2 regions of the Peribacillus sp. NPDC096622 genome follow, and region 1 is predicted to be linked to the other one. Evidence: a T-box and tRNA genes for the amino acid it is inferred to sense, from the RefSeq annotation. Region 1 holds a T-box; the other holds one or more tRNA genes.
The links. A T-box is a leader RNA that pairs with one kind of tRNA and senses whether it is charged. The one in region 1 lies ahead of glyQ (glycine--tRNA ligase subunit alpha), so its partner is inferred to be a tRNA-Gly.

Region 1 (16,852 bases):
TCAAACAACGATGAGCCAATGGGATGTTTTGGATATCATGGATAAGGTCAAGGAAAAGTTCCCACATGCCGAAGTCCATAAGGAAATTTGTTTAGCGACACAGGTTCGCCAAGAAGCGGTTGCCGAGCAAGCTGGCGAAGCTGATGTTTTAATCGTCGTCGGAGACCCTAAGAGTAATAATTCAAACCGTCTTGCACAAGTGTCCCAAGAGATTGCCGGCACGAGAGCTTATCGGATCGCTGACATTTCCGAGCTGAACCTTGAATGGCTAAAAGATGCAGAAACGGTTGCCGTCACTTCGGGGGCTTCTACACCAACTCCGATCACGAAGGAAGTCATCGCATTTCTAGAACAATATGAAGCAAATGATGAAGCGACTTGGAATACCGAAAAGAAAACGCCATTGCATAAAATTTTACCAAAGATTAAAGTGAAGAAATGATTGCACAAATACAAAGGCAGCCACTAAGGCTGCCTTTTTCGTGCTATTCAAATGAAACGGAAAGGGTCTGTATTCAGACTGGATGGTATGAATTCCACATCGTAGTTCTTTTCGCGGCACATTTTTTCAAGGATTCGTGATACACCTTTTTTCATCACCTTTTCAACATTGTGGCCGGGATCGACGATATTCAATCCAATCATCATCGCGTCATGGGCTGTATGGTAATACATATCACCTGTAACGTAAACATCGGCACCCTTGAATTTAGCTGTCGTAAAGTATTTATTGCCGTCTCCGCCCAGAACGGCGACTTTTTTTATCGGACTTTGCAAATCTCCAACGACACGCACCTTTTCAACATCTAGTGTCCGCTTCACATGTTCGGAAAATTGTTCAAGTGTCATTTCTTCAGCAAGTACACCAATCTTTCCTAATCCAAGTGACTCCCCTTTATTCTCCAGTTTGTATATATCGTGAGCAACTTCTTCATATGGATGGGCTTTAATCATCGCAGCTAGCACTTTCTTCTCGATATTTTCCGGGAATATCGTTTCAATCCGCATTTCAGCTACTTCTTCAAGCTTTCCTTTAGAGCCGATGACCGGTTCACTGCCTTCACCTGGCAAGAAGCGTCCGGTACCTTCCCCCGAAAACGAGCAATTGCTGTAATTCCCGATCGCTCCGGCCCCTGCCTTACCTAGGGCTTCCCTCACCTTTTGTTCATCGGTCTTCGGAACATATACGACCAATTTCTTAAGAGCTGTCTCATAGGTTGGAATCAATACCTCTGTGTCCTGCAATTGAAGCGCTTCGGCAAGTAAATCATTCACTCCTCCCTTAGCAACATCCAAATTGGTATGTGCAGCATAAACAGCAATATCATGTTTGATCAGCTTTTCGATGATGCGGCCTCCAGCTGTGTTTGTATCGATCCTTTTCAATGGTCGGTAAATAAGCGGATGGTGGGCGATGATCAATTCCACGCCATTTTCTATCGCTTCGTCTACAACCTCTTCCAGCACATCAAGGGCAATCAGCACTTTAGTAACCGGCTTATTGAGCTGCCCGACATGCAGCCCGATCGGATCACCCTCCATTGCATAATGCTTTGGGGAGAATTGTTCAAACACTTCAATGATTTTGTGACCATTCACTGTCTTCAACCTTTAAGCACCTCCTCAATTACTGAAATTTGGGATTTTAATTCATTGCGCTTCGTTTCCAGTCCGCTTCTTCCGCTTTCATCCAATTGTTCGATGATTCTCTCCAAATGTTTTTTCTCAAGCTGCCATTTATTTATGAATATATCACTGAATTGCTCTCTTAGGAATGGACCGAAAGTGAGGCCCGCTTGCTTGTTTACCCCATATGGGCGGAGCGGGTCTCCTTTTTTGGCAATTAAGATCTCGTAGATCTTCCCATCTTCCTCTAGGATTTCCTCTCCACAAAGTTCCCAGCCGTTTTCGATTAGCCAGCTGCGAACATTCGCTGCACCCACATTAGGCTGAAGGATTAGCCTTTCTGCCTTGCCGAGTTTCCCTTTTCCACTTTCCAATATACTTGATATTAAAGTCCCTCCCATGCCTGCAATCGTAATGCATGTCGCTTCATCGGGATTCAATACTTCAAGCCCGTCTCCTTTACGTACCTCTATCTTGTCTCCAAGCCCCGTCATTGCCACTTGCTTGCGTGCTGACTGATAGGGCCCTTCTACAACCTCACCTGCTATGGCGCTGTCACACAAGCCGTTGGTCACCGCATAGCACGGCAAGTAAGCATGGTCTGAACCTATATCTGCAAGGATGCTTCCTTTTGGTATATGTATGGCAACACGTTCTAATCTCATCGATAGTTTTTCATGATTCACATTTATCAACTCTCTTAATTCAAATAATGTCTTACTATAATTAGTTTCCCATTCGATTATACCAAGTTCAATCGAAAAATTACAGAAAGGAGAAACAGGGCTCTTTCTATCACTGAGCGAAATAAACCTTCCATCTGGAATATTCCTTTTCTGAATAAATGAAAAACTGACTCAAAAAGTTCGCTTTCCAACGATTTCTTGAGTCAGTTTCATGAATTATTTCAGTCCATGAATATATTCGGCCATGGCGTCAACGTTCTGTTCTTCGACTAATCCTGGTGGCATTGCACCTCGTCCATTAGTGATCACGTCTTTAACCTCGTCCACCGACAGACGATCGCCAACTCCTTTTAGAGCAGGCCCGACACCGCCTTGATAGGCGTCACCGTGACAAGAGATACAGTTTTGCTTATAAATGTCCTCTGGTGATGCTGAGGCACTTTCTGTTTCTTCTGTCTTTTCGCCGCCCTCTTTTTCCTTAGCAAGATCTTTGGCATCACCCAAACCTTTAAACGAAAGTAAAAACATAAGTCCAATACCAAAAACCATGATAATAATAAAAGGCATTACTGGATTGCGATTCATAGTATTTCCTCCCCTATGTAGAACCTAAACTTACCATATTTAATATTATATACAAACAACTATATATTATTTTACTTGAAAAGAGTTTCAAGTAAAAGCCCAAAAATAGAAGATATTATATAATTTCTTAAAATTGTCAAAAACTTATGTATATTTCCAAACAATTTTACTTTTTCTTACATATGTTTCATAATACCCAAAAATCATTATTTAAAACCGCTGGAATGCACTTGAATTATATTAATAAAAAGTAAAGAGTGACCAGTGCTCCCAGGCATCCCGCTATGGAAAAATGGAGCAGCTTCAATTTATTGCCCAATAAAACCCAGAGACCGCAATTAATGAATAAGAAAATATAAAGGATACCCTCTTTGCCGGGTGCCATGAATTCCGCCAAACTGACAGTTACTAAAAGCAATGATAATACCATTCCCATCAAAGCCATCTGAAAAATGATTTTCCTGCCGTTCAAGCGGCGGACAGCCAGCCCAAAGACAAGTATTGAAATTGTTGTCATAAGCATTTGCATTCTTATGGTTATTTCAGTAAAATAATTCAAAAATACAATAAATGCAAAAAGGGTTCCAATCAACACCCCGGAAAAGATGCTGTTTTTTTTGCTCCCGGTTTCAATCGATTTTGATGGCGGAAGTTCGCCTTGACAGTATAACGCAAGCAGGTAATTACAATATTGCTCCGGAAGCATACGACTTTCCTTCCAGGAGTTTATTTCTTGAATGATGATTTTCTTTCTCATCTCATCCATGAATCTCACATCCTCATGATGATCTTCTTTTTAACGGCTTAGCTTTTTAAAATTTGTTTCTGTTATAATTTCAGTTATATGGAAAAACCGATAACTTTTGTTTTATTAGGATATTTTTACTCGAAATGAAAAAAAAGAGCCGCTCCCGAACGCTGGGCATTCAAAGAGGGCTCTGTTAAGGGCATATATATTCTATTCAAGGAAATCTTTCAAGCGTTTGCTGCGGCTTGGGTGTCTCAGTTTACGTAGTGCCTTCGCTTCGATTTGACGGATACGCTCGCGGGTGACCCCAAACACTTTACCTACCTCTTCAAGAGTACGGGTGCGGCCATCATCAAGTCCAAAGCGGAGTCTCAAGACGTTCTCTTCACGGTCAGTAAGAGTATCCAAGACGTCTTCAAGCTGTTCTTTCAATAGTTCATATGCTGCATGTTCCGATGGGGAAGTCGCATCCTGATCTTCAATGAAATCACCTAAATGTGAATCGTCTTCTTCACCTATTGGCGTTTCCAATGAAACAGGCTCCTGAGCTATTTTCAAGATTTCACGAACTTTTTCAGGAGTTAAGTCCATATCCTCCGCAATTTCTTCCGGTGAAGGTTCACGACCTAAATCCTGAAGAAGCTGTCTTTGGACACGAATCAATTTATTGATGGTTTCCACCATATGCACCGGTATCCGGATCGTTCTTGCTTGGTCGGCAATGGCACGGGTTATCGCTTGGCGAATCCACCATGTTGCATACGTACTGAATTTGAATCCCTTGCGGTAATCAAATTTTTCCACAGCTTTGATAAGTCCCATATTACCTTCCTGAATCAAATCAAGGAAAAGCATTCCGCGTCCGACATAGCGCTTGGCGATACTGACAACAAGACGAAGGTTAGCTTCTGCCAAACGGCGTTTCGCTTCTTCATCTCCATCTTCAATTCTCGTCGCCAGAGAGATTTCCTCTTCTGCCGATAAAAGGTCGACCCGACCAATTTCCTTTAAATACATGCGTACTGGGTCATTAATTTTAACGCCAGGAGGAACACTTAAATCATTTAAGTCAAACTCTTCTTCTTTTGCAAGTTTCTTCTCATCTGGATCATCTTCATCTTCGTCTTCCTCACCATCAGTGAGTATTTCGACGCCGTTTTCTGCTAACACCTCATAGAACTCATCCATTTGATCGGAATCCAACTCAAAACCGCCAATCATTTCAGCGATTTTTTCTAAAGTCAAAGAGCCTCGTTTTTTACCTAGCTCTAGTAATTTTTCTTTCACCTGTTCAAGGCTAAATTCATTATCAACTTGTTTGGAACGTGCTGGTTTTTCAGCCATTAGTTCCCCTCCTTCCAGGACTTACACCTAAACGACTACAACATTTTACGCAATTTAATGATTTCCATGGCAATTTGTGCAGCAGTGACATAATCACTTCGTCTAACTGCATCTTTTTCTTCAACTTGTTTTTCTTTTATCTTTAACAACTTTTCATATTTCAACACTTGATTTATACAATCGGTCAGTTCTTTATCGGTAACTTCCTCATTCACTGACATCATTTCTATTTCCGAAACGATCCTTCTCAAGTTTGGATCCGGTAAATAAGTAAGGAAAAAGCTTGTATCCGGTTCGTGTCCATCTTCATAGAACGCATATAAATAGGTGATGATTGCCTGATGTTCATCTACATGAAAGACCGTTTGCCCAAGCAACTGCTGAATTTTGAAAGCCGTATCCCTGCTTTTTAGCATATGGGCAATCAACTTCATTTCAGCATTATGGTGAGCAGGCTTCAACTTATGCTCATATTGCAGGGCCATTTTCTTTTGGGCTGCTGGCTGCGGCAGTGTACCCTTCTTGCGTTCCGTAAAGAACACCTGACGCTGCTGCTGTTCCAGCGCATCCAATGAAAGGGAAAATTCAGAGGATAGCTGCCGGAGATAATGATCCCTCTCCACTGCATTGGGCAATCGCGAAATTTCTTTAAGGACTTCTTCGATATATTGAATTCGATCTCCTTCATTATTTACATTTTTCCCTCGACGCAAATAATGCATTTTGAATGCCATGTAGGTTAAACTGGCCCCTATTACTTCAGAAACAAAGCTTTTTTCACCGAATTCCTTTATGTAGTCATCGGGGTCCATGTTATCAGGCATGAGAGCGACTTTCACGGAAAACTCGTGGTCCTGTAGCATATTAACTGCACGATTGGCAGCGTTTAATCCCGCAGAGTCCGAATCGTAGCAAATAAGTATCTGGTCAGTATTTCTTTTTAAAAGCTGGATATGCTGGTCCGTCAGGGCAGTACCCATTGTAGCGACCGCATTCTCCACACCTGCGCCAACTGCTGAAATGCAATCGGCAAAGCCTTCAAAAATGACTGCTTGTTCTTTCTTTCGTATGTGTGGTCTTGCATGATGGAAATTATATAAAGTTTTACTTTTATTAAAGATTGGCGTTTCAGGACTATTCAAATATTTGGGCTCATCGTCCCCCATCGCTCTTCCTGAAAACGCAATCGTATTTCCTTGATGATCCATAATTGGAAACATGACTCTATTTCTGAAACGGTCAAAATATGACTCGTCTTTTTCCCTGTAAATAATAAGCCCTGCCTGCTCCATGTATTCCGCTGGAAACCCGCGTTTTAAAAGAAACTTGGACACGAAGTCCCATGAATCCAAAGAGTAGCCAATTTGGAACTTTTCTATCGTCTCTTCAGTAAACCCCCGTTTAAGTAAGTATTCGAGAGCATCCTGCCCCTCTTTCGTATTAACGAGGAGATGATGATAAAACTTCCTCAGAAGGTCATGGGCTTCAACCATTTGCTGAGCGCCTGCCGGCATGTTGGAACGCTTGGAATCCTTATTGATTTCAACATCCAAAGGAACATTTCCTTTTTCAGCTAAAACTTTTGCAGATTCCACGAAGCTGTATCCTTCTATATCCATTAAGAAGGTAAAAATATTTCCGCCTGCCCCGCAACCAAAACAGTGAAAGATTTGTTTTTCCGTTGAAACGGAAAACGAGGGCGAGTTTTCACCATGAAAAGGACATAGGCCAAAGTAATTGCGCCCCTGCTTCTTCAACTGGACATACTCCCCAATTAAATCAACAATGTCAACAGCTTCACGAATTTGATTAATTTTCTCATCTTCTATACGGCCATTTATCATTTTTCCACCTTGCAATATTGGTGATAGTTTCTTATTCGATACTGTTTCTTAATTCCCTGCAATGTTCGACAATGTTTTCATAAGTTTATTTGTAAAACATGCACGATCTTCCTTTGTGAATGCTTTCGGCCCTTTCGTATGCTTACCCTGCCTGCGGAGTTTCGCCGACTGATAACGCATATCCAAGAGCATGAAAATATTCTCGTCAGTGTATTCCTTTCCCCTTGGCGAGAGGACATAAACGTTTTTAGGAAGCAGGGTCCCAGCCAAACCAATATCTGCAGTAACGACAATATCACCCTTTTTTACTGAGTTTACTATATAAAGATCTGCCGCTTCTTTGTCTGCATCGACATATACCCATTTACCTTCAGGGTTATTCATCATATTTTTATATGATGCAACAAAACAGACTTCAACATCGTGCAAACTTGCACAATGGAGGATTTCGTCTTTCACCGGGCATGCATCGGCATCGACGTGTATCGTAGGTTTATTATTCATACCTTCTAATTCTACATCTTTCTGCATAATCCTTTTTCTCCCCTAAACTTTATGAAGATATGGTGAATTTCCAGCATTGATTCAGAGCGTTCCCTCTAAAAGAGCAAACATTATTCTTCAAAGAATACCTGCTTATTTAAGTGAAAGCACCTCTTTTGCCTTGAAAAAGACCAGCCCCTCCTGAATTATACGGAACATGTCGAATTATTTTTATGATATAAACCTTGACATCTCATTAACCTTTAGTTTATTCCTTATTAATTAAGTCTAAACCTTAAGATTACTTTTTTCTCACAATTTTTTATTATAGTCTATTTGACTAGAAGATGCCAACATTTAAATTCCGAATATGTTTTCATGCAAATCAATCGATTTACACTTGGAAACTAAGAGGAATTTTATGTAATTATTTTGAATTTATTCTTATTATTCCCTCATTCGGCCTTGGCATTAAAATGTGAGCTGACACATAGAGTGTCTAGCTCACATTTTGATTTTCGTTAATTTTAAGGATCAACGGTTTTTGTTTTGAAGGATATTGATTATCAAATTGGCTGTTTCTTCGACAGCTTTATTGGTTACATCAATGATTGGACAGTTCAACCTTGATATGATTGTATCAAAGTATGTCAATTCTTCTTTTATGCGCTCCACATTTGCGTAAATGGCATGATCATTGAGCCCAAGTGACTTTAATCGTTCTTTACGAATATGGTTCAGCTTTTCCGGGCTGATCTTTAAACCAATGCATTTTTCAGGAGGTACCAGGAACAGCTCTTCTGGAGGTTCCACTTCAGGCACTAAAGGTACGTTCGCCACTTTATAGCGTTTGTGTGCTAAATATTGTGATAATGGCGTTTTGGAAGTGCGTGAAACACCCACTAAGACGATATCTGCACGTAAAATTCCCCGAGGGTCACGTCCATCATCATATTTTACAGCAAATTCAATGGCTTCCACACGCTTGAAATAGTCATCATCCAGCTTTCTTACCAGACCTGGTTCATTAAGCGGCCCTTTCGGCGCCCTTTCCTGAAGGATGTCCATGAGCGGCCCTAAAATGTCATAAGCAGACAGGTTTTCTTTCTCGACCTGTGCTTTCATATACGCTCTAATAGCTGGCTTCACCAGAGTATAAGCAATGATTGCCCCATCCAACTTAGCCAGTGATATCACTTCATCCACGTTTTGTTCATCTTCAATATACGGAATTCTCTTTATGGAAAAAGCAGATCCCGAGAACTGGCTTGCAGCGGCTTTTGTGACCAATTCCGCTGTTTCCCCTACTGAATCCGATACAACATATATAATAGAACCGTTCATATTCTCCGTCATTCCTTTTGCAAGCCCCCTAATAGCCTTCATCAGCCAAAGCTACGAATGCTTTCGTAATATTGGTTTTTGTAATCCTTCCAATTACTTCATAGCCTTTTTCTGTGTCTTTAACGACCGGTAATGAGTCGATTTGTTTATCAATCAATTTTTTGGCAACATCAATCAAAAGGTCTTCTTTTGAACACATTGTAATATTGGGCATCCTAGTCATGATGATATTGACTGGAATGGAGTTAAGCTCTTGTTTCCCAATACTCGCACGCAATAAGTCTTTCCTTGATAAGACACCAACAAGCAATGCATGCTTATCGACGACGAACATCGTTCCGACATCCTCTAAAAACATCATGACGATTGCATCGTACACGGAAATGCCCTCGTCAACGACGACAGGTATCGATTGGTAGTCCCGTACATAAAGATGGTTAAGGCTATCTGTCAAAAGCTGTGTCCCCGACCTGCCTGTATAGAAATACCCCACTCTGGGCCTGGCATCAAGAAAACCTGCCATCGTTAAAATCGCTAAATCTGGACGAAGTGTCGCCCTGGTAAGGTTCAATCTATCCGCAATATGTTCTCCGGTAATCGGTCCGTTTTCTTTTACAATTTGTAAAATTTGTTCCTGACGCTTATTCAATTGGATTATAATCACCACCCCACTGCTTTCGCAGAGTAAAGTAACAAAAGTTATTCATTTAATAATTATATACTAAATTATTTAATTAGGGCATTTTTGGCCTATTTATTGATCATTTATCTTTTTAAGAAATCGGAAACCCTTATTCAAAGTGTTTCCGATACCCATACATCCCTTCGATCATGTAAGGATGATTTTATTCATGGCAGCAAAACCTGCAACCAAATCACTGATTTCCTTCATTAAGGATAAACGGTTGTTGCGGATCGCTTCATCTTCTGCCATGACCATTGTATTCTCGAAATATGGCTCTATTTCCGATTGAAGCGAAACAAGCTGTTCAAACCGCTCATTCTCATCTTCAGATTCATTATAACGCTTTGCCACTTTTTGATATTTGACGTATAACGCATTTTCTTGATCATTTTCAAAGGCACCAGGGTCGACTGTCACCTTATTGTCACATTTTACGGCAATGTTCATGACCCGGCTTAAAGCTTCCATGCTTTCTTTAAAGCCTGCTTCGTCTTTTTTAGCATCCAATACATGTGCCCGTTCCACGATGGAGTGGATATAACCGATCTCATTGAGCAAAACTGCGTCAATCAAATCGTAACGGATTTGCTGTTCTTGAAGCAGGTGTTTGACACGGGCTTTAAAGAATGTGAACATATCCGCTTTAACTTCTTCAAGATCACGTTTTAAGATGCCTTTTGATTCCAGTCCTTTAAGACCTAAAGTAATAAGCTCCTCTAATGAAATATTCCATTTCTTCTCAGCTAGAATTTGGACGACACCGCTCGCCTGCCTTCTTAATGCGTAAGGATCCTGGGAACCTGTCGGAATGACGCCAATAGCGAAGAATGAAGACAAAGTATCAATTTTTTCAGCTAAACTCACTACCGCTCCGATGACTGAAGGCGGTACATTATCATCCGCATGCCTTGGCATATAATGTTCATTGATAGCCGCGGCCACTTCTTTGGCCTCCCCTTTCAAGAGAGCATATTTTTCACCCATATACCCTTGCAATTCAGGGAATTCATAAACCATGTTACTTACCAAATCGAACTTGGCAATTGCCGCTGTACGAAGCGCCATTTCTTTTTCCGCCTTTAAATTCAAAGCATCCGCAAGGGCACCGGTCACTTCAGTTACCCGGGCAGTTTTCTCGGATAATGTACCGATTTCTTCATGATAAACGATGCTGTCAAGCTTTTTCAAAGCATCCGAAATCTCTTTTTTCTGATCTTCTTTATAGAAAAATGCTGCATCCGATAAGCGGGCACGCAATACTTTTTCATTACCTTTAGAAACCTTATCCAAATGGCGGTCATCGCCGTTACGCACGGTTACAAAGTAAGCAAGCAGGTTCCCGTCCTGATCTTTAACAGGGAAATAACGTTGATGTTCCTTCATTGATGTGATAAGTACCTCTGCAGGAAGCTCAAGGAATTCTTCTTCAAAATGTCCAAATAACACCGTTGGATACTCTACCAAATTATTTACTTCTTCTAGCAGATCTTCATCGACAGGGATGATCCAGCCTTTCTCCTGTTCCAGCTCTTTAATCTGATCCAATATAACTTGCCGGCGCTTTTCTGGATCCGCCATTACATATTGTTCTTTCAGCGCATCTTCGTACCGTTCCGGCTGCTCGATGATGGCGCTGTCGCCCAAGAAACGGTGACCTTTTGTTTCACGGCCGGTTTCCACATCAGCAATGCTGAATGGCACTATTTCATTGCCGAATAAGGCAATCAGCCATTTAATCGGACGGACGAAGCGGAGCTCCTGATTGGCCCAGCGCATATTTTTCGGGAACGTCATGCCACTGATGATTTCAGCAAGCTCCGTTAAAAGCTGAACGGTCTGCTGTCCTTTTATGAATTTATTCACATGGACATATTCCACACCCTTGAGTTCTTTAAAATAAATGTCCTCTGAAGTCATGCCTTGACCCCTGACGAATCCCAATGCAGCTTTAGACCAGTTGCCTTCGCTATCCAAAGCGATTTTCTTGGCCGGACCTTTTGCTTCTTCTTCGATATCCTTTTGGGATTCTTCCACGTCCTTCACCAATACGGCCAAACGTCTTGGTGTGGAAAAAGCTTCAACCGTTCCGAATTCAATCGCTTTTTCCGTTAGCCATTGCTGCACTTTATCTGACAACTGTTTCATTGATGCTGTCACAAAACGGGCAGGCAGCTCTTCCAATCCAATCTCCAATAACAAATCACGCTTGCTCATTTGTATTCTCCCCTTTCACTTTCAGGATCGGGAAGCCTAATTTTTCCCGCTCTTCATAGAAGGTTTTGGCAACCTTACGCGCTAAGTTACGGCACCGGGCTATATAACCCGTTCTTTCCGTCACCGAGATGGCACCTTTGGCATCCAAAAGGTTAAATGTATGTGAACATTTCAAAACATAATCATATGCAGGATGTACAAGTCCTTCTTCCATTTGGCGATGCGCTTCCTTTTCATACATCGTGAAAAGCTGAAACAGCATATCAAGGTCGGAGGTTTCGAACGTATATTTCGAATGTTCGTATTCCGGCTGACCGAATATATCCCGAACTGTGAATCCATCTGTCCATTCTAGGTCAAATACGTTTTCCTTATCTTGAATGTAAGAGGCGAGACGTTCGATCCCGTATGTAATTTCCACGGAAACCGGTTTACACTCAAGACCGCCCACTTGTTGGAAATAGGTAAATTGCGTGATTTCCATCCCATCAAGCCACACTTCCCAACCGAGACCGGCACACCCTAGTGATGGATTTTCCCAGTTGTCCTCCACAAAGCGAATATCATGCTCAAGCGGATTTATCCCTAAAGCGCGTAATGAATCCAAATATAACTCTTGGATATTGTCAGGTGACGGCTTCATGATCACTTGGAACTGATGATGCTGATAAAGTCGATTAGGGTTCTCACCATAACGACCGTCAGCCGGACGGCGGGAAGGCTCTACGTAAGCGACGCTCCATGGCTCCGGTCCAATGGCTCTCAGGAACGTGTATGGGCTCATCGTTCCTGCCCCTTTCTCGACATCATAAGCATTCATCAATATGCACCCTTGTTCAGACCAATGCTTTTGTAACGTTAAAATCATATTTTGAATATTCATCGTACACCTCCAGGTTATTTAAAACGGCTTTTTTAAGATTAAAGGTCGGAACTCATTACATTTTGGCAAACAAAAAACTCCCGTCCCTATGCGAAATGCATAGGGACGAGAGTATACCCGCGGTTCCACCCTAATTGCCGTTTATTAAACGGCCTCTTTTCAAAGCAACATGCTCCGGAACGCCCTTCCCTGTAAATCCATATCCCGGCTTCCACCGTCCCGGGTTCGCTTTTTATGGAGAATGACAGATACTCTTTTCCATCAACGCAATCTTCTTATTTTGATGATTAGAATTTTATACAAACTAGCATGGAATGTCAATAGGTCAGATCCTAAAACATATCTTTCATCGTATCAATCTGTTTCAGGAACTTTTTTGATTTCAAATGCAGACCGGAATATTCCTCATAATATGCATCGATTATCTTCCGCAGTTCTTTTTTCGTTTCTGGCTTGACTGAAATGTTTCCGAGCCTTGATAAATCGAAATAATAAAAAATTCGGAGCAATTTGACGGCTGCAGGTGAAATTTTATAATGATAAGGGTCTTTCCCCAGACAGCGGTGACAGATAAAGCCCGCTTCCCGAAGCGAGAAGGAGAATTCCCCTTCCGTTTCACCACATACAGCACACTGATTCAGCACTGGGTTAATCCCATTGACGGGCAGCATCTTCATTTCAAAAATGAATTTCAAAACCTCTGCGTCATATTCCTCGTTTATGTAATGCAAGGTTTGCGAAAGCAATTCATACAAATATGGATTCGGTTTCTTATCATCGACGCTTTTATCAAGCAATTCAACAATATATGAAGCATAAGCAGTGGCAAAAAGATCCTCCCTTATGAAACGGAGTGAATCGACCATTTCGCCTTGCTGAAGACTGCCGAGTCCGGTTGATGTAGTTACAAGAAAATACCCGGAGCAAAAAAGCTGTGTGACGGCAGAAAGCCTGCTATTAGGCTTACTGGCTCCTCTAGCCATGACGCCAATTTTTCCTAGCTCACGGGTATATATAGTAATGATTTTGTTATTTTCTCCATATGCAGTACGCCTTATGACAATGCCCTCACATTTTTGGAGCATACCAAGACACCACCCATGCTCGCCAAGGCTAACCTATGAAACAGGAAAATCAATTTCTGCTAGCTCATCATTCATTCCCAAGTGTCCTTCCTGTCTCTCGACTTCTATCTCCTTAAACAGCAAATAGGTGTCCACATTACCTGTTTCAGTGAATAATTCCCAGGTAAAATCCAACATTTAAAAGCCCACCTTTCATTTTTAACTAGCAATATTAATATCCGACCATATGATTAGCTTGACCGTTTTCCAAACTTTCATGATGCGTAAATTTTGTTAATTAATACTCGCTCTCATTAAAACCATAATCGCGAAGCTGGCTTGCTTTGTTGCGCCAATCCTTCTGTACCTTCACCCACAGTTCCAAGAAAACTTTAGAGCCCAATAGGTTTTCGATATCCACCCTGGCACGGCTACCGACTTCTTTAAGCATTTTCCCTTGCTTTCCGATTACAATGCCTTTTTGTGAATCCCGTTCTACAACGATCGTCGCCATCACATTGATGGTGTCGCTGTTGTCCATTTTTTTAATTGAATCGATGACAACAGCCACTGAATGAGGAATTTCTTCCCGTGTCAGGTGCAGTACCTTCTCGCGGACCAATTCGGAAATGATAAAACGTTCCGGGTGGTCGGTCACTTGGTCAGCTGGATAAAACTGGGGACCTTCAGGCAGATGCTCTTTGATTTGTTCAAGCAGTGTATCCACATTATTTCCTTCAAGCGCAGAAATCGGAACGACTGCCGCAAATGGGTAAAGCTGTTGGTATTTTTCAATGATCGGAAGTAAATCATCTGGATGCATCGCATCGATTTTGTTTACCACCAAGAAAACAGGCGTTTTTACGGATTGAAGTTTTTCGATGATAAACTCGTCACCGCGTCCGTATCCTTCAGTCGCATTGATCATGAAGAGAATCAAATCGACTTCCTTCAATGTATTCGTTGCCACTTTCATCATGAAGTCACCAAGTTTATGCTTTGGTTTATGAATGCCGGGTGTATCGATGAAAATCATTTGTGAATCGTTTTGCGTAAGTACACCCTGGACCTTATTTCTTGTAGTTTGCGGTTTATCGCTCATAATGGCGATTTTTTGACCGATGACCCGATTCAGAAATGTACTCTTTCCAACATTAGGTCGTCCAATAATTGAAATGAAACCTGATTTGTAATCTTTTACTTGTTTATCGTCAAATAGTTTATCCATTTAAATCCTCCGGTGAAAAAGCTCCTGGAAGCAATTCCTGTACTGTTAGTTCTTTAATATCCCCATTTAAGTTGGTCAAAACGACCGGCATGTCCTTTTCGCACAGTTCTGAAATAACCTGCCTGCATGCCCCGCATGGAGAAACGGGACCATCGGTATCTGCCACGACTGCAAGTTTGGTGAATTTTTTATCGTTATGGGCATAAGCGCTGAATAAAGCTGTCCTTTCGGCGCAATTACACATGCTGTATGCAGCATTTTCTATATTACAACCATGATAGACCTTTCCATCAGCGGTCAAAAGGGCTGCCCCCACTTTAAATTTGGAGTAAGGCACATATGCTTTATCCCTTGCTTTTTTAGCTTCCTCAATCAATTCTTTTGTATTCAATTCACATCTTCCTTTCAAATTGAGTACCATTTCGGCAACCTACAGGCCAAACTTAGGCAAAAAGATAATCAATCCAACTATTATAGAAAATATAGCATATATGAATACAGCTCCGGCTGCAATATCTTTTGCCTGCTTGGCAAGCGGATGGATTTGATCCGTTACCAGGTCCACTACCCTTTCGATCGCAGAATTAACGAGCTCCAACGTAATCGTACCGGCTATGGCCGCCAAAATGAAAAGCCACTCCATCCCATTCAATGAGAAGTGCCAACCAAAGAATACGACGATTGCCGTTAACGCGAAATGAATCTTGATATTGCGTTCAGTCCGAACAGCTTCCAAAATTCCCTGACAGGCAAAAGAGAAACTTTTTAATAAAGGATACCTTTTTTTACCCTTCTCTTGAAAGTCCATATTCTTCCAAGATCTCCTTTTGTTTTGTGAACATCACTTTTTCATCTTCTTCATTCATGTGGTCGAATCCCAATAAATGAAGAAAACCATGCAGCGCTAAAAATCCAAGTTCCCGTTCAAATGAATGACCATATTCTTCAGCCTGCTCTTTCGTGCGTTCAATGGAAATGATGATATCCCCTAACATGCGGGGCATTTCCGCTCCGACAATTTCCACTTCGTCTTCGCCCATTTCTTCAAGCGCAAAGGAAATTACATCTGTAGCTGAATCTTTATGACGATATTCTTTATTGATTTCCTGAATCCTATCATTGTCTACAAATGTGACAGACAGCTCGGTGTCTTTTTCAATGTTTTCTTTTCTTGCCGCAAATTGCAGAATGCTTTCAACAAGCTGCTGAGCTTCCTCCGTTACTTCATTCGTTTCATCCATTAAATCGATAGCTAAAATCATTCTTTCACCTTCTGTCCTAATTTATCCGGCTCCGGATATTCAATCCTGGAGTGGAAGATACCATTCAGCGATTCACATAAGGAATGCTTCACGATACTCAATTCTCTCATAGTGATGTCACATTCATCAAATTGACCATCAGAAATCCTGTCCTGAATGATGAAACTTACCAGCTCTTCAATCTTCTCCGGAGTTGGGTGCTTCATCGATCTCACTGCAGCTTCCACACTATCCGCTATGCCGATGACGGCTACTTCCTTCATTATCGCCCTCGGCCCTGGATATCGGTAGGCCGCTTCGAGTGTGGACTCATCCTGTTTTTTTGCCTTATGGTAGAAAAATTTCAATAATGTGGTTCCATGATGCTGCTCTGCAATATCCACAATCTCTTTCGGGAATTTGTGACTGCGCAGCATATCCCCGCCATCTACGGCATGGGCAATGATGATATCCCTGCTCGTTTCCGGCTGCAGCCGATCATGCGGGTTCTCTTCACTCATCTGATTTTCGATGAAGAAGTGCGGCCGTTTCGTTTTACCGATATCATGGTAATAACTGCCGACCCTTGCCAGCAATCCATTCGAGCCGATGGCTTCACAAGCGGATTCCGCCAAATTGGCGACCATTACACTATGATGATATGTCCCCGGAGCCTCAATCAAGATCCTCCGCAATAGCGGATGATTGGGATTCGCGAGCTCGATAAGCTTAATCGATGATAAAATCCCGAAACCAGCCTCGAAAAACGGTAGCAGTCCCATAGTCAAAACGGCTGAACCCACTCCAGAACCCATGGCAGCAGCAGCATAATATAGGTACTCCATTCTAGTATAATGGCTGTCCATAATAAAGATGA
Region 2 (16,852 bases), on a different contig from region 1:
GCCGCATATCGTCGGTTGCCCTGGCTTATTTTACTTTTATTTATCGGTTTAGTGTCTGGAACCATTATAAGCGGTTTTGAAGAAACATTGTCCAAAGTTGTTGCACTTGCCTTCTTTATGCCGATGATCGCAGGGATGACTGGAAATACAGGTACTCAATCTTTAGCTGTTGTTGTAAGAGGCCTAATCACTAGTGATACGGATAAAGGAGTCGTGACCAGACTTATTATAAGGGAACTGAAAGTTGGTTTGATAATAGGCATCACCTGTGGAATATTAATTTCCATCATAGCTTATGTTTGGCAGGGAAATCCTGTTCTGGGATTAGTGGTTGGAAGTTCGTTGGTGATGACCCTGATTATCGGGACTTTAGCTGGGACCATTATTCCTTTGATATTATATAAATTCAACATCGATCCCGCAGTTGCTTCTGGTCCGCTAATTACAACACTGAATGATATACTCTCGTTACTTATTTACTTTGGAATTGCGACGATGTTCATTGCAAAATTGATGTAGACTATCCACGAATTAGTTCATTAGAAGAAGAGGCAGTAGCCCTGCCAAGCAGACAATAAAAATAGAGTATTTCAAGCTTCGGCCTTTTCCTGGTATCCAATCGGGGAAAGGCCGTTATATTTTTTTAGGGGAGCGAACCGTATATTGAAATGAAAAACATGGGACATAATAGGCTATAGCAAGTTTGGGGTTTTCAGGAAAGGCTAAAGATTGTTATGGAAGCAATAGCCAATCATATTCTTTGACCTATGAACTTCATCAGTGATACGCTTCTTTTCGAAATTACGTATTCAAAACCAAGGAGGAACAATGATGACACAAACCAAACAACAAATAATCACCCTGGCAAACCGTCCGAAAGGTATGCCTTCGAAAGGGGATTTTAACTTTGTTGAGAGTGAAGTTCCCACACCGAAGGATAATGAGATTTTAGTACGTACACTATATTTATCTGTCGATCCATATATGCGTGGCAGAATGCAAGAAACGAAATCATATATTGCTCCATTTGAATTGAATAAGGTCATCACGGGAGGCGTTGTTGCTGAAGTTGTTGAGTCCAAATCGAATTCCTTCAAACAAGGGGATGTCGTTGTTGGGAATATCGACTGGGCAGAATACACAGTTGTCACCGAAAAGGAAATCCGCGTGATCGATCCCAAGGTGGCTCCGGTCACAACTCATTTAGGGATTCTTGGAATGACCGGTTTAACTGCTTACTTTGGTTTGCTTGATATTGGTAAACCTCAAGAAGGTGAAACGGTAGTCGTTTCAGGAGCGGCTGGAGCAGTTGGTTCAGTAGTCGGACAAATTGCTAAGATTAAAGGTGCGAAGGTTGTTGGCATCGCTGGTTCGGATGAAAAACTTGAGTACTTAACGAAAGAGCTCGGGTTTGATGGAGCCGTAAATTATAAAAGTGATAGTTTTGCGACAGATTTAGCCAATGCTGTTCCTGATGGAGTCGATGTTTATTTCGATAATGTGGGCGGCGAGGTGTCCGATGCTGTTTTTACACTTTTGAATGCGAATGCCCGAATTCCATTATGCGGAGCGATTTCCTCGTATAACGCGGAAGGAAAAGATCTAGGACCGCGTCTGCAGTCGGCGATGATCAAAACCAGTGCACTAATGAAAGGTTTCACAGTTGGAAATTATGCCGCTAGATTCCAGGAGGGTGCTACGGAATTAGGTAAGTGGCTTCAAGAAGGAAAGCTGAAGTATGAAGAAACGATTATTGAAGGGTTCGAAAACACACCGGATGCATTTTTAGGTTTGTTTAAGGGAACGAACCTCGGTAAACAGCTTGTAAAAGTTGCGGAACCCGAATTCGCTCAACTATAAGTTTTATGGAGCTGAGGAAGGTCATTTGTAGTGATTTTTAAGCAGCTTATAACAAAAGCGGCCTTTTCTCGATATTCAATCGGGAAAAGGCCGTTTCCTTTTAAGTAATATATATTAGTGGTATCTCTTAAACCATATGAAGGATATTAATTATTGAAGTCACTTCAACTGACATAGCCTTCACGAAAGTGTTATTGGAATCTTCAATGAAAGGATAACTGAAAATGAGTGAAAATAAGGACCCTTCCGAATCTAAGAAATTGGATACAATACATACTACATTTAAACAGGCTTTTGAAATAAAAAAGAATCCATTTCCTTGGATAAAAGCACTAAGTGCAGGCATAGCTGCTGCACTACCTGTTTTCATTGGCTTATTATTCGGAAATTTAGCGTACGGTTTACTTGCAGGGATAGGAGGCTTCACTTATTTATACGTTTTTAACCAACCGTATCACCAAAGAGCTAAAAAGATTTTCTTTGTGATGGTGGGTCTTGCTTTATCTGTTGTTTTCGGGACGCTATTGGCTCCATACCAATTGGGAACAGCCATAATGATGGGAATCATCGGGGCCAGTGTTTTTTTTATATTTGGTGCTTTAAGGATTACCGGTCCTTCGGCGGTATTCTTCGTTTTGAGCTTTGCGCTTGCGACAGGCATGCCCATTGACCAAAGTCTGGCCCCATTGCGTGGTGGGCTTGTTTTAATGGGTGGGGCACTATCTTGGATAATTTGTATGTTAGGCTGGTTTTTCAACCCTCATGGACCAGAATCGCTTGCGGTTGAAAAGGTGTACAGGGAATTGGGGGCATTCCTTGATTCCATGGGCACCGAGACATTCAGAAGAGCAAGACAGAGAACGGTATTGGCGATGAAACACGCTGAAGATACACTGTTAGCCGGGTTTTCAAACAGGCGAAATCCAAATGAGTTGAAGCGATTATACCTATTGAATGAACATGCCAATGCCATATTCCTGGATGCTATGGAAATTTCCTTGAACAAAAAAATCGTGATGCCGCCAGAATTAGGTCAATCCGTTCGTGCCTTGGCTGGTGCCATTGCATCTAAAACAAAGAATAAAAAAAAGATCCTTCAACCTGACCAAATGACGGATGAGGTGGAAGGGTTATTCATGAAGCTTTATAATGCAGATGCCATCATGAATGAACCTGTCCAGAAAATCGATCAAGCAGCAACCATCTCCAAACCTTCTTTAAAAACCATTTTTCTTGGGGCTTTCGATAAGAATTCAATTGTTTTCCTCTCTTCCGTTCGATATGGAACAATCCTTACCATTGCGGCCATCATCGCCTATTCCGCCAATTTTAACCGTTCGTACTGGATACCCTTATCCTGTGCGGCCGTTATGTCGGGTCCGACCATCATTGCCACATTCCATCGGGCGGTCCAAAGGACTTTCGGGACGGTCATCGGACTCCTGATAGCAAGTTTAATTCTAGCAGCCGTTCATAACGAGTACATCATCGTTCTGATCATTTTATCTTTGACATTCATTACAGAGCTTTTCATCGTTCGAAATTATGGATTGGCGGCAATGTTTTTTACCCCTTCAGCATTGATCATGGCGGAATATTCATCTCAAAGCTATGATTTTGGTTTTTTTGCGACTGTAAGGATAACCGATATCATCGTTGGAAGCTTGATAGGTCTTATTGGGTCGGTGATACTTGGAAGTCGTTCGGCATCCAGTCTTCTCAATCATTTGATAGCCAAAACGATTCGCAGCCAGGGGCAGTTACTATTGATGGCGTTCTCTGAAAAAGATAATGACCTTGCAATTGATGAAAGCAGCGAAAGGAATAAAATGCAAACGAATATCGTGAATTTATTAATGGTCTACAATGCATCACTTGGTGAGATATTCAAAAACAAAGCTAGATTGGAATCTCTTTGGCCCGTTATATTTTCGATAGAACAGTTGGGCTATTATCTAAATGCCAGTTTGAAATTATCTGAACGGCCAGTCCTTTCACAGCGGGAGCTTGCTCAGGTGCTGTATGTTTTCGAAACCATGGCGATAGCGGCAGATAAAAGTCGACCACTTACGAATAAAGAAGTGCCTGAAATTGAAGGATACTCCAAAATCCGCCAAGAAATTTTGGACCTGCAAGAAGCGCTTCAGTTTTGCGGAGAAGCAACTGGCCAATCAATCTATTAAGGGAGTTCATTTTGACTCCCTTCCTTTTAATGTCGCCCCTATTAGGATGAAATTGGCAGGATAATAGAAAAGTCTGTAAAAATGCAGGTTTTCATTATAAAATGTACTTACAAACAGAAAGGTGATGAACCATGTCAAACGTTGCTAAATTTCGCGATTTTTTAACTAGTGAGAAAATCTATATGAATGAGTTGAATGAAGATGGCACCACCTTTTTTAGAGCTGAGCAAAAGTTAAAGGACGGGTGGAAGGTCCTTTTAGTATTTGCTTTCAATCAAGATGAAAATGTGGCGGACTTATTTTGCTTTAATGTCGCCGAGTTGAAGAATCCTGAAAAGAAACAGGAAGTACATACACTGTTGAATGAATATAATGCCAATTTTAGATATTCCAAGCTGTATGAAGAAAATGGGACCATATCCATTCGTTATTCATACTCCATTGAGGGGGATATCGAACCTGATCTGGCGTTCAGGAAGTTAATCATGCTGCTTGAAACGGCACAGCAGGTTTATCCGCGTTTAATGGAAGTCATTTGGTCTTAAATCATCAGATAGGTTGAAAAAGTTCTCTGAATCAGGGGACTTTTTAACATTTTTACTAGAGTGAATGAATATATTAACGTTACAATACGCTAATTATTAATTTTTTTTAAAAGAACTATTGCATTTTTTCACATTAAACTATATAATTAATTTTGTTGATTGGTAATTCGACAAACTTCTACAAGGATATGCGGGTGTAGTTTAGTGGTAAAACCTCAGCCTTCCAAGCTGATGATGAGGGTTCGATTCCCTTCACCCGCTCCAATACATACTCATAACGTAGGGTTTCGTTACCTGGAGAACGAAGCTTTGCGTTTAAATATTATTACAAGAATTCTACTGTTTACAGTGGGATTTTTTTATTGTCCAAATTGCCTGCATTTTATCGAAGCGGTAATACAGTATGTTATACCCGAAAAATGGAGTTTTTAATTTTTGATTATCCTCCATCCGGGAGTGTGTGGGGGTTCGATACAGTACAAACTTAGTCAATGTGATTAACTACGTTAGTAGAATCAGATTGACTAAGTTTGTGCTTTTTTGTTAATGGGGAAGCGAAAGGCATGCCCGGCTATGTAGCCATCGATGATTATCTATTCGAAAGGCAGAAAGTAACCATGTAAACTGGATAGCAAAAGACCCGGGAGGCGTTTAAGGCGAGGGGGCTTGGCAGACAGTCGGCGGAAAGGGAGCGGGTTTGTGGAATCAACTGGAATGTAATTTAAGAAAAAACCGTAGGCTAGACTCATCCCGAACCAAGTTTAAGACTAGGTGATCCTTGATGCTGATACTAGCGGACTGGTTTTATTAATTGGAACAATAATGAAAAGACCCCTTCCGATTGTGGAAAGGGTTTATATCCGTTCGATTTAATTATCCTTCTATAATTGAGTAAGTCCCTTCACCACCGTGAATTTCAAGGAACATTTCCATCAAGGATTTCGTTAACTGATTTGCTTCCGTGGTTGAAGTATTGGGTTGTAAATAAATGATTTGGATGGCTTTTTTCGTTTCTTCGGTGACTTTCGTGCGTTCTGAATCAACGTAAGGACTACCGAATGGGCCTTCATGGTCGGCTGAAGTAATCATATTTTCCATGGAATTCAAGCGGCCGTTCAAACCATCATAACCATCTGACACCTCGCCAATCTTAATCGAGATGTCTCCTGATAATTTTTCAGCATCATAAATGCCGATCGGAACTTCATATAACAGGGAGAAGAAATTATTCAAATCGATGGCCGAATGGATGGGTGTCAAGTAATTCTGTTTTTTTATGCGGCGGTAAAGGGCTTCCACGGAGGGACGATACCGTGACGGGTTTGTTCCTGTAGCCTTGAAAATTTCCCGCCACACTTTAATGCCGGAAAAGTCGGTCAATTCCTTTTCTTCAAGGTCGAAGAAAAGAGCTTCCTGAAATAATTGAAGTCTTCCTTTCACCATTTGCGGGGAGGGACCTACTTCGATGTTTTCATATGTAATGATCCCGACTTTGAATTCAGGGATTTTACTGCTAAGATTAGCTGATACGGTAATTTCCAACCGTTTCACCTCCAAAAATGATTGCAATTAGTTTATCATAGATAGCAATGGTTTGAAATGGATTCAAGCTTCAATGTGAATACTGAATGAACGTAGGTGATTAATATGGATATGAACTCATTCAAGCAAGAAGTGATTTTATATAGTAAGGAAATCGGCATCGATAAAATCGGCTTTACATCGGCCACGGCTTTCACTGAACTGAAAGGTCGGCTGATACGTCAACAGGAACTTGATTATCAGTCAGGGTTTGAAGAAGCCGATATAGAAAAAAGGGTAAGGCCAGAATTGATATTCGATAAACCGCAATCCATCATTTCGATTGCGCTTGCATATCCTTCGAAATTGAAGGATGCTCCGCAAAGTACAAAAAGTGATCGCCGCGGGATCTTTTGCCGGGCTTCTTGGGGAACGGATTATCATACCGTCCTTCGTAATAAATTGCAGTTACTTGAGGATTTCATTAAAGATAAGGTGCCAGGGGCAATGACAAAGTCCATGGTTGATACGGGCGAATTATCAGATAGGGCAGTTGCTGAGCGTGCAGGAATTGGCTGGAGTGCAAAAAACAGTATGATCATCACACCTGAATTCGGTTCTTATGTATACTTGGGAGACATGATTACCAACCTGCCATTTGAACCGGATCAACCGATGGAAGATCAATGCGGAACATGCAATAAATGTGTCGATGTTTGTCCGACTGGTGCGCTTGTTCAGGGAGGGCAGCTAAATTCCAAGCGTTGCATTGCGTTCTTAACGCAGACAAAAGGTTTCCTTCCGGATGAATTCAGGACGAAAATAGGCAATCGTTTGTATGGGTGTGATACTTGTCAGACCGTTTGTCCGAAAAACAAAGGAATGGATTTTCATTTTCATGAAGAAATGGAACCCGACCCCGAGTTGGCGAAACCGCTGTTGAAACCCCTGCTTACGATTTCAAATCGGGACTTCAAAGAGACATATGGCCATGTATCCGGCTCTTGGCGCGGTAAAAAACCAATCCAACGAAATGCCATTTTAGCATTGGCCCACTTCAAGGACGAAACGGCATTGCCTCAATTGATACGGGTCATGAAGGATGATCCGCGGCCGGTCATCCGGGGGACGGCGGCCTGGGCAGTTGGGAAAATTGGCCGGGAGCAGGCCGTTTCCATTCTGGAGGAAGCACGAATGAAGGAAATGGATGAAGAGGTACTGGCGGAAATTGAGAAAGGACTGCAGTTTACCTTGGAAACAAAATGATATCTAAAATGAAGCCGCCCTGTAAATATAACGGGGCGGCTTTTTTGCTTGAAATATTCCGGTGCCTTCAAGGAAAATCTATATAAAAAGGTTCATTATGGTTATAGGATTGAAACTCCGACATTTATGAAGTTGTGTTTTTGTCCATGCCCTCGTACATACACATTAGCATAGATGGTAAGAAGGAGGGCATGAACTTGAGGGAACAATTGCAACGCCTTTTACAAGAGAGGGTGGAGTTTTATACTTCCGATGATCTGGAACGGGGTGAAAGGAAGTTACATTTGAAGAAGGAAATGATGAGGAACCGCGCTGCCGAAATTGTTCGGGTGAATGCGGCAGGCAAGGTACATTCGAAGAAAAAGGAAGACAGTGATACAGTCCTGACATATCATGTGCATCTGCAATATTTATTGAAACAGGAAGATTCATTTTATATAGAAGAAGAAATGGAAGAAAGGGAGGCACGGTTTCGAAATGGGTATATAGTGGATGAACGTGAGCTGATTCCCAGCTTTGAATCCGAAGAGGCACCGCCAAAATGTGATCCAGGCGCAGATCGTCTCGCATATAAGTATGATCGAATGAAGGCAGTCCAATATGCCGAGCGTTGGTGGAACGAATTCAATCCCGCTTATTATAAATTCACTGATGATTGTACGAATTACATTTCACAATGTTTACATGCAGGGGGAATACCTATGTGGGGGGCGCCAAATAAAAATAAGGGCTGGTGGATAAGAGGGAAAAGCTGGAGCTACACATGGACGACGGCCCATTCTTTATATCATCTGCTTAAAGCCGGGAATGCCATCAGGACAAAGCAGGTGGGGTCGGCAAAGGAATTGAATTTGGGTGATATCCTCTGCATAGACTTCGAAGGGGACGGACGGTTTGATCATAACTTGATCGTAACGGCTAAGGATCAGGACGGGATGCCGCTTGTGAATGCACATACGATGAACAGCCGTCACCGGTATTGGACATATGAGGATTCAACCAGATATACACCGAACATCGTTTATAAATTCTTTGTGATTTTGGATGGAGGGTGATTGGTTTTTAGTCTTTTTTGTTTAATGCTATAATTAAGGTGAAGTTCAAACTAGAGGTGAAAATGAAGTGTCAATACATGTAGTTTTATATCAACCACAGATTCCAGCAAATACAGGAAATATCGCAAGAACATGTGCAGGGACGGATACGTCTTTACATCTCATTCGCCCGCTCGGTTTCTCGACGGATGACAAACAGCTCAAACGGGCCGGGCTCGATTATTGGGAGAATGTAAAGATTCATTATTATGATTCGTTAGAGGAATTTTTTGAAAGGAATGCCGGCGGTGAATTTTATTATTTGACGAAATTCGGGGAGCAGCCGCATTCCAGCTTCGACTACAGTGACCAAGACAGTGAGATATACTTCATTTTTGGCCGTGAAACGACGGGTCTCCCGAAAGAGTTGATCCAAGAAAATATGGATCGGTGCCTGCGGATTCCAATGACGGATAAAGTACGTTCCCTTAATCTGTCGAACACGGCTGCCATCTTGGTTTATGAAGCACTGAGACAGCAAAATTACCGTGAATTGGATTTGAAAACAAAAGGTTGAGGTTCATCAATTCTATCATCGGGGGCATTTCAGCCCCGATGATGGATACTTTACTTTACATATTCTATAGGGGTGGGAGCATTGAATAACATTATTGAGAAGATTTTAGATCACCGTTCCATTCGTTCTTTTGAGGACAAGATACTGTCTGAGGAGCAAATCAATACGATTGTGGAATGTGCCCAAGCAGCATCGACTTCAAGTTATATTCAAGCGTATTCAATCATAGGGGTAACCGATCCGGAAAAGAAAGCCAAGCTTGCTGAAATTGCCGGACCACAGTCATATGTAGAGAAGAATGGACATCTATTCGTCTTTTGCGCCGATTTATATCGTCAGGATATGGTTTCCGAAATGGAAAACACGGATCTGTCCGAATCGATTGAAAGTACCGAGAAATTCATGGTTGCCTGTATTGATGCGGCCCTTGCGGCCCAAAATGCAGCATTGGCGGCAGAATCGATGGATCTTGGCATTTGCTATATAGGCGGGATCCGCAATAATCTCCCGGAAGTGTCAGCGATTTTGAATATACCGCATCGCGTTATACCATTATTCGCTCTAGTGGTCGGATATCCGAAAAACCGTTCGGATAAAAAGCCGCGTTTGCCGCTGTCCAATATCTATCATGAAAATGGATATCAGGAGGATAAGCAAGAGTTCATCGGACAACTTGAGGGGTATAATGAAACGATTTCCAGTTATTACAAGCTTCGGACTAAAGGTAAACGAAAAGACACCTGGACCGGGCAAATGGCTGGAATGCTTGGAAAGAAAAGCAGGCTGTACATGAAAGATTATGTTGAGAAGCAAGGATTAAAGAAACATTGATTAATGAAATGGCCTATTAGGAGTATTCTTGCCAAAGTCCTGAGTATGAGCCAAACAGTAAAGATCCCGGAAGTGCCCCCGGGGTCTTTTATTGTGTTCATTTGTCAGTCGGTAATACGGATTTGCCCCAAAAATCCTGTCAGGTTTTCTTCTTATATACCCATGAAATTACCATTGACAATATATTTAGATAGAATTATAGTAATTAAGTAGTGGATAATGATAATCATTTTCATTTGAGTTTTTACTTACCTATTTTTCAGTAAATGGAGGTTAAAAAATGGTTCGCCTATATACAGAGAATTTGAATATTGGTTATGGTGAACGTTTAATTGTAAAAGATCTCAGTGTGGAAATTCCAGATAAAAAAATTACAACGATCATCGGTTCAAATGGGTGTGGGAAATCGACACTTTTGAAAGCGATCACCAGAATCATTCCTAATCAATCAGGTACGGTTGTTTTAGATGGGGTGAATATCTCAAAAGAAAGCACTAAGATCCTTGCAAGAAAAATGGCCATACTTCCGCAGACACCCGAGAGTGCAAGCGGATTGACGGTTGGGGAGCTCGTATCATATGGGCGCTTTCCCTATCAAAAAGGTTTTGGGCGCCTGACCCAAAAAGACTATGATGTGATTGATTGGGCCCTTGAAGTGACCGGCACGAAAGACTTCAAGTTCCGTCCGGTGGATGCTCTATCAGGAGGTCAGCGCCAGCGTGTTTGGATTGCGATGGCCCTTGCCCAGGAAACGGAAATCATCTTCCTTGATGAGCCGACCACCTATTTGGATATGGCGCATCAACTGGAGGTCCTGGAATTATTACAGAGGCTGAATATAGAACAGGGACGCACAATTGTCATGGTTCTTCATGATTTGAACCAAGCTGCTCGCTTTGCCGACTATATCATTGCCTTAAAGGACGGGGAAATAGTCAAAGCCGGAGATTGTGAAGAAGTCATCACTCATGAAGTGCTTAAGGAAGTATTCCATATTGATGCGGTAATCGGACGAGATCAACGAACGAACAAACCAATGTGCAGTACATACAATTTACTAAAAGGAGATTTGACAACAAATGAAAAAGATAATGATCCCGTTTATACTGCTGTTAGTGTTAATTATTAGCGCTTGTGGTAACGAGTCAGCCGAAAAAGAAAAAAGCTCCGATTCCAAAAAGGAAAAATCAGGTACCATCACATATCAATCTGAAAATGGTCCTGTTGAAGTTCCGGCAGATCCTCAGCGTGTTTTAGTACTATCATCTTTCGCAGGTAACGTAATGGCTTTGGATGTTAACCTTGTAGGGGTTGATTCATGGTCTAAAATGAACCCGAATTTTAAAGAGTTAAAAGATGTTGAAGAAGTGACGGACGAAAACCTGGAAAAGATCATCGAGTTGAATCCGGATTTAATCATTGGTTTATCCACGATTAAAAATGTCGATAAATTAAAGGAAATTGCTCCAACCGTAACATATACATACGGAAAAGTGGACTATTTAACACAGCACGTAGAAATCGGTAAACTTTTGAATAAAGAAAAAGAAGCTCAAGCATGGGTGGATGATTTCAAAAAACGGGCAAAAACAACTGGTGATGAAATTAAAGCTAAAATTGGAGAAGATGCTACTGTTTCCGTTTTCGAAAAGTTTGACAAACAGTTCTATGTATACGGTGATAATTGGGGCCGTGGAACGGAAATCCTTTATCAAGAAATGAAATTGGGCATGCCTGAAAAGGTAAAAGAAGTGGCGTTGAAAGATGGTTACTTTGCCTTATCATTAGAAGTCCTGAAAGACTATGCCGGTGATTATGTGATTTTGAGCAATAACAAAGATCAGGACAATTCATTCCAACAAACTGACACGTTTAAAAACATACCTGCCGTTAAAAATAATAAACTATATGAAGCTGATGCAAAAAAATTCTACTTCAATGACCCAATAACATTAGATTACCAATTAGACTTCTTTTCCAAAAGTTTTCTTGGAAAATAATACTGCGAGGGAGAGGGATTCCAATTCCTCTCCTTTTATTCTATAAAAAAAGAGATGAGAGAGACAGATGACTAATGAAAATCAACGTTTCATCCCATTTATAAGTAAACTGATCATAGCGATCTTTGCCTTTATAGGCATGTTCATTATTTCAATGGCATTTGGTGCGGCTGATGTTACCGCTAAAGATGTCTGGCAAGCACTGACATCGAATGCTACCGGTGAAAAGATTTCAATCATTCGTGAAATCCGTTTCCCTCGTGAAGTGGGGGTAATCTTTGTTGGTGCAGCGCTTGCCGTTTCTGGTGCCATCATGCAGGGAATGACCAGGAATCCACTTGCCGATCCGGGGTTGCTTGGATTGACGGCAGGAGCCAATGCAGGTCTCGCCATTACTTTGGCATTTATTCCAAATGCTAATAATTTAGGGATCATGATTGCGTGTTTTATAGGTTCCGCTGTCGGGGCAACCATGGTTTTCGGAATCGGTGCGATGAAAAAGGGAGGATTTTCCCCTTTACGGATCGTATTGGCTGGTGCTGCAGTCTCTGCATTCCTATTTGCCGTTTCGGAAGGGGTCGGCATATATTTCAAGGTATCAAAAGATGTATCGATGTGGACAGCGGGCGGAAATATCGGAACTTCATGGGAGCAGCTTCGCGTAATCGCTCCGTTCATTTTAATAGGCATCCTAATCTCCCTTATCTTTTCCAGACAGCTCACCATACTTAGCTTAAGTGAAGAAGTGGCCGTAGGCTTAGGGCAAAAGACAACACAAATAAAGGCGGTTCTCTTCGTGGTCATCATTCTCCTGGCAGGGGCTGCTGTTGCACTTGTAGGAAATATGGTGTTCATCGGGTTAATGGTCCCGCATATCGTTCGGGCTATCGTGGGTACGGATTATCGATTCATCCTCCCAATGTCTGCGATTTTGGGAGCCACTTTCATGCTGCTAGCCGATACGATCGGCCGTACGATCAATTCTCCATATGAAACACCTGTGGTAGCGGTTGTTGCGATGATAGGTTTACCTTTCTTCCTCCTAATCGTGCGTAAAGGAGGTAAAGCATTTTCATGATCCAGTCAGCTTTAGTCAAAAAACAGCGTTGGATAATAGGTGCATTGACTGCACTCATCATCATTACGATCATTATTGGGACGTGTTCGGGATATTCCAATCTTTCTTTAGGGCGACTGTTTCCAACGCTCTTCGGGCATGGGACGTTTAAAGAGGAATTCATATTATTTTCCGTCCGCTTACCGCGAATCATCATCACCCTTTTAGCAGGCATGGCCCTTGCACTGTCGGGAGCCATTCTACAAGGGATCACACGTAATGATTTAGCCGATCCCGGAATCATCGGGATCAACTCAGGAGCAGGTGTTGCCATTGCCGCTTTCTTTCTGTTTTTCCCTCTTGACGCTGGTTCGTTTGTTTATATGGTTCCGCTTGTCGGTTTTATCGGAGCGTTACTGACGGCCTGTTTAATATATATCCTCTCATATAAGAGAAAGAGTGGCCTTGAACCCGTTCGGTTAGTGTTGATCGGCGTAGGTTTTTCAATGGCGCTTTCAGGCCTGATGATTGTCCTTATTTCGTCAGCGGAACGAGCGAAGGTCGATTTCATCGCAAAATGGTTGGCGGGAAATATATGGGGCACGGATTGGCCTTTCATTTGGGCAATCATTCCATGGTTAATCATCCTCATTCCATTCACTTTATATAAAGCAAATCGTTTGAATCTGCTTGGTTTAAGTGAACCGGTCGCAATTGGGGTCGGTGTATCGATTGAAAAGGAGCGGATCGTCCTGCTGATCACGGCTGTAGCACTGGCAGCCGCTGCCGTTTCTGTTACAGGCGGAATTGCCTTCATTGGACTTATGTCCCCGCATATAGCAAAATCCTTGGTAGGACCTCGAAATCAACTATTTATTCCGGTTGCCATTTTAATCGGTGGATGGCTATTGCTGCTTGCCGATACGATCGGCCGTAATATAATTGAACCAGAGGGGATTCCTGCAGGTATCATGGTTGCATTGATCGGTGCTCCTTATTTCATGTATTTATTGTTGAAAAAATAAGAACTTACTAAAATCCCCTGAAATCTTTCAGGGGATTTTATGCTTTTTGACTGACACTGTAGTTTATTGTTTCAATCATGGATTATCTATATCTAATTATTTCATCAGGATTCAATCGTTTCGCTTCGAAATAAAATACTTGAATAAACTTTTTTGTATTTACTCGGGTAGGAAGAACTATTGCTGTATCATTTTGCAGTTCTTTCATCTTTTGGCGAACGACTGTGAAATCAAAAAATTTGGAAGCGTAATTTTCAAACTTCGGATTTGAAAAATCCGTTAAACCGAGCGAAGCAAAATGATTCAGCGACTGGTTTATCGTTCTGCGTATTCGCTGTTCGGCAGCTTTTATTTCCCGATTGATATCAACCTGTACAGCTGCTGTACCGAGCTTTTTTTTGGTGATTTCTACAAAGATATCTTTAAGGGTCGGAAAATGCTGTTTAAAAGTAAAAGTCCGTTCATACATAAATAAATATTGAAGTATTTCCATTAAATCTTTTGCACCATTTTCTCCAACGATCCCTAATTCCGATAGTAGGAATTCGCCCACTTCTCTTATACTTTTCTCATTGAAATTATTTGATTTATCAATTTTTGGCTGTTCGAAATTCAATACACTATTTAAAGAGGCTTGGATATTAGTGATCGATCTTTCTAAATGGATACGTTCCATAACTTTTCGGATAACTGTTAATATCTCAATACGATTGATTGGTTTAGTAATATAATAATCGATTCCAAGCGAGTATGCCTCACCAATCAGCTCCTTTGATTCAACCTGTGAAATCATTATTATTTTTCCCTTAAATGTACTTTTTATATGACGAAGTGTCTCGATGCCATCCCGGATGGGCATTAATAAATCAATGAATAATATATCAATTTGCTTTAAATTCAAAATATGTCCTTCTAATAGACTGCCATCTTCGGCTTCCTCCACCACTTCTCCTAAATCTTCGCTCTCTATAATTTGGCTTAAGTTTGAACGTATAGCACAATCATCATCTGTTATAAAAAAACGCATGGAATCATCCTTTCTGGATCAACTTATCAATGGGTAATTTTATTGTAAAAACGGCTCCGTTAAAACTATTTTCAAATAGGATATCGCCTCCCAGTTCTTTTACGACCTCTTTTACATATGAGAGTCCAATCCCTGTTGAAGGTGTCCCGAACTGATCATATTTTGATGTGAATCCAGGTTTGAATATGACAGTCTGATATTTTTGAGGAATTCCAGGTCCAGTATCAGCCACTTTAAATTCTACATTGTCATGGAGTTCAACCAAACTTAAACTCACGATTCCCTTTTCATTAATTGCTTCCACTGCATTAGCGACTAAATTATTGAAAAGGGATAACACGGTATACACATGATAATGTGAATCGTTTTTTCCCTCTAATGAGTATTCAAATTGAATATCCTTTCCTAGTGATAAGGCATATTTTTCATTAATTCGGATAATTAAATGAAAAAGTTCAGCAGCATTCATATAATCTTTAAAACTTTCATTAGAGATCAATTTGGAGAGACCAGCAAAAATCCGTTGATTATCTTTCTTGACTTCATGCATTTCACCCGCGATGCGCAATGCTTTTTGACTATATGGCTCTGTAAGAACATGAAGCTGTTTTTCCCGTTTTTCTAGTGCTTTTAATTCGCGATACAAATCATACGATTTCTTTGTAATATTCTCTGCATTTTTTAATGTTTTTTTTAAATGAATCGTTTCCTCGTATAAATTGGAAATGAGCATCAGCATATGTTCATTTTGTTTTCTGATTTGCCTTTCCCTTGATTGTGCTTCATATAATTTCATCATATTAAAAAAGCTTAAAACGATAAAACTGTGGGCGAATGCAATCATGATCATCTCGTTTAGTGAACTTAACGTTATTGTTGTTTCTAATACAATATATTGAAAGACTAATTCTACAGAGTCGGATAATATTTCGATAATGAGACCAATAAATCCAATAATCAAAGAACGGTTTTGAAAGCGGTTGATTTTCACTAAATGAAAAAGAAAGGAATAGGTGAAATAAAAGAAAAAACTAGGATAATGAATTTCAAAAGCGGATGTCAAGGAAAAACTATCGTGCATGAAAAAATCTTTTAGAATTCGAAATGCCACAACCATTGCCCCTGTCAGGGTGCCCGAAAGAATGGCAGGTGTTTTCTGTAGTAATAGTAAAAAGAAGAAAAGTACAGGCGGACCAAAACTTACCCGAAACGTTTCATTTAAAGGATAAAAACTCAATTCGCCTGCTAATGGCACTGTTAACAACATCAAAGCAAGGATATTGACCTCTTTTTTCATTAACGTACTGAGATTCAAGTCGTCACCTCCCAATCTGTTTAAAAAATCAGTATACAGTTTCATGGGCTTCAATACAACGCTTACTTTGTTCCTGAATAGAACGGCTTATAACCAATTATGGCAAAACCAATCAGTTTTTCTATCCACAAAAATTGGTAACGGAACATGTAAGATGATCACGTTTTTTTAGAGGATTTTTTTTTAGATTTTGTAGGTTTTCGTATGATTATGTAGTTCCCAATTTAAAATTAACGGTAGATAGAAATTTTTGAAAGCGCTTAACAATTTTTAGAATATTCATTATTTTTTCATCGAATCTATTACATGTAAGCTTGATGGCATTCGGTAAAACGTTCATATAGAAAATATAATGATACAACAACTGAAGAGGTGGAAGAATGTGATTGAAGAATTATCGAAAGAGTATGACATTCACGTTAATAGTCAAAGAAAATCCGACTTAGATGAATGGGTAGCACATTACAGATCCTTTGCTAGTGAAGGACAAACCGCTAATTATATACCGGCATTGAGTAATGCACATTTATCGCAATTGGGCATTACCATACTGGAGCCGGGTGGAACAATGATCAAGTCAGGGGATTGGGAGGTCCCATTCACGCTGCAAA

Region 2: it encodes a tRNA-Gly, which carries the amino acid that the T-box ahead of glyQ (glycine--tRNA ligase subunit alpha) is inferred to sense. The anticodon was not compared.

What each region holds. Positions count from the first base shown of each region.
Region 1 covers NZ_JBIWES010000001.1:158,388-175,239, forward strand. Annotated here, with positions in the region: gene ACIQYG_RS00710 (4-hydroxy-3-methylbut-2-enyl diphosphate reductase) at 1-442, shown strand, start outside; gene ACIQYG_RS00715 (Nif3-like dinuclear metal center hexameric protein) at 490-1,608, opposite strand; gene ACIQYG_RS00720 (tRNA (adenine(22)-N(1))-methyltransferase) at 1,605-2,312, opposite strand; gene cccA (cytochrome c550) at 2,529-2,897, opposite strand; gene ACIQYG_RS00730 (hypothetical protein) at 3,133-3,663, opposite strand; gene rpoD (RNA polymerase sigma factor RpoD) at 3,856-4,989, opposite strand; gene dnaG (DNA primase) at 5,025-6,830, opposite strand; gene ACIQYG_RS00745 (YaiI/YqxD family protein) at 6,882-7,337, opposite strand; gene ACIQYG_RS00750 (pyruvate, water dikinase regulatory protein) at 7,851-8,672, opposite strand; gene ccpN (transcriptional regulator CcpN) at 8,689-9,327, opposite strand; gene glyS (glycine--tRNA ligase subunit beta) at 9,490-11,559, opposite strand; gene glyQ (glycine--tRNA ligase subunit alpha) at 11,546-12,442, opposite strand; T-box leader at 12,541-12,716, opposite strand; gene recO (DNA repair protein RecO) at 12,775-13,527, opposite strand; gene ACIQYG_RS00775 (YqzL family protein) at 13,561-13,704, opposite strand; gene era (GTPase Era) at 13,805-14,734, opposite strand; gene ACIQYG_RS00785 (cytidine deaminase) at 14,727-15,125, opposite strand; gene ACIQYG_RS00790 (diacylglycerol kinase family protein) at 15,165-15,542, opposite strand; gene ybeY (rRNA maturation RNase YbeY) at 15,520-15,996, opposite strand; gene ACIQYG_RS00800 (HD family phosphohydrolase) at 15,993-16,852, opposite strand, start outside.
Region 2 covers NZ_JBIWES010000003.1:395,910-412,761, reverse strand. Annotated here, with positions in the region: gene mgtE (magnesium transporter) at 1-519, shown strand, start outside; gene ACIQYG_RS08405 (NADP-dependent oxidoreductase) at 832-1,860, shown strand; gene ACIQYG_RS08400 (FUSC family protein) at 2,085-4,043, shown strand; gene ACIQYG_RS08395 (YbjN domain-containing protein) at 4,175-4,588, shown strand; tRNA gene ACIQYG_RS08390 (tRNA-Gly) at 4,779-4,852, shown strand; gene ACIQYG_RS08385 (B3/B4 domain-containing protein) at 5,462-6,130, opposite strand; gene queG (tRNA epoxyqueuosine(34) reductase QueG) at 6,236-7,375, shown strand; gene ACIQYG_RS08375 (amidase domain-containing protein) at 7,573-8,430, shown strand; gene trmL (tRNA (uridine(34)/cytosine(34)/5-carboxymethylaminomethyluridine(34)-2'-O)-methyltransferase TrmL) at 8,498-8,986, shown strand; gene nfsA (oxygen-insensitive NADPH nitroreductase) at 9,068-9,817, shown strand; gene ACIQYG_RS08360 (ABC transporter ATP-binding protein) at 10,098-10,946, shown strand; gene ACIQYG_RS08355 (iron-hydroxamate ABC transporter substrate-binding protein) at 10,897-11,817, shown strand; gene ACIQYG_RS08350 (FecCD family ABC transporter permease) at 11,885-12,895, shown strand; gene ACIQYG_RS08345 (FecCD family ABC transporter permease) at 12,892-13,899, shown strand; gene ACIQYG_RS08340 (response regulator) at 13,982-14,926, opposite strand; gene ACIQYG_RS08335 (ATP-binding protein) at 14,931-16,286, opposite strand; gene ACIQYG_RS08330 (glutaminase) at 16,627-16,852, shown strand, end outside.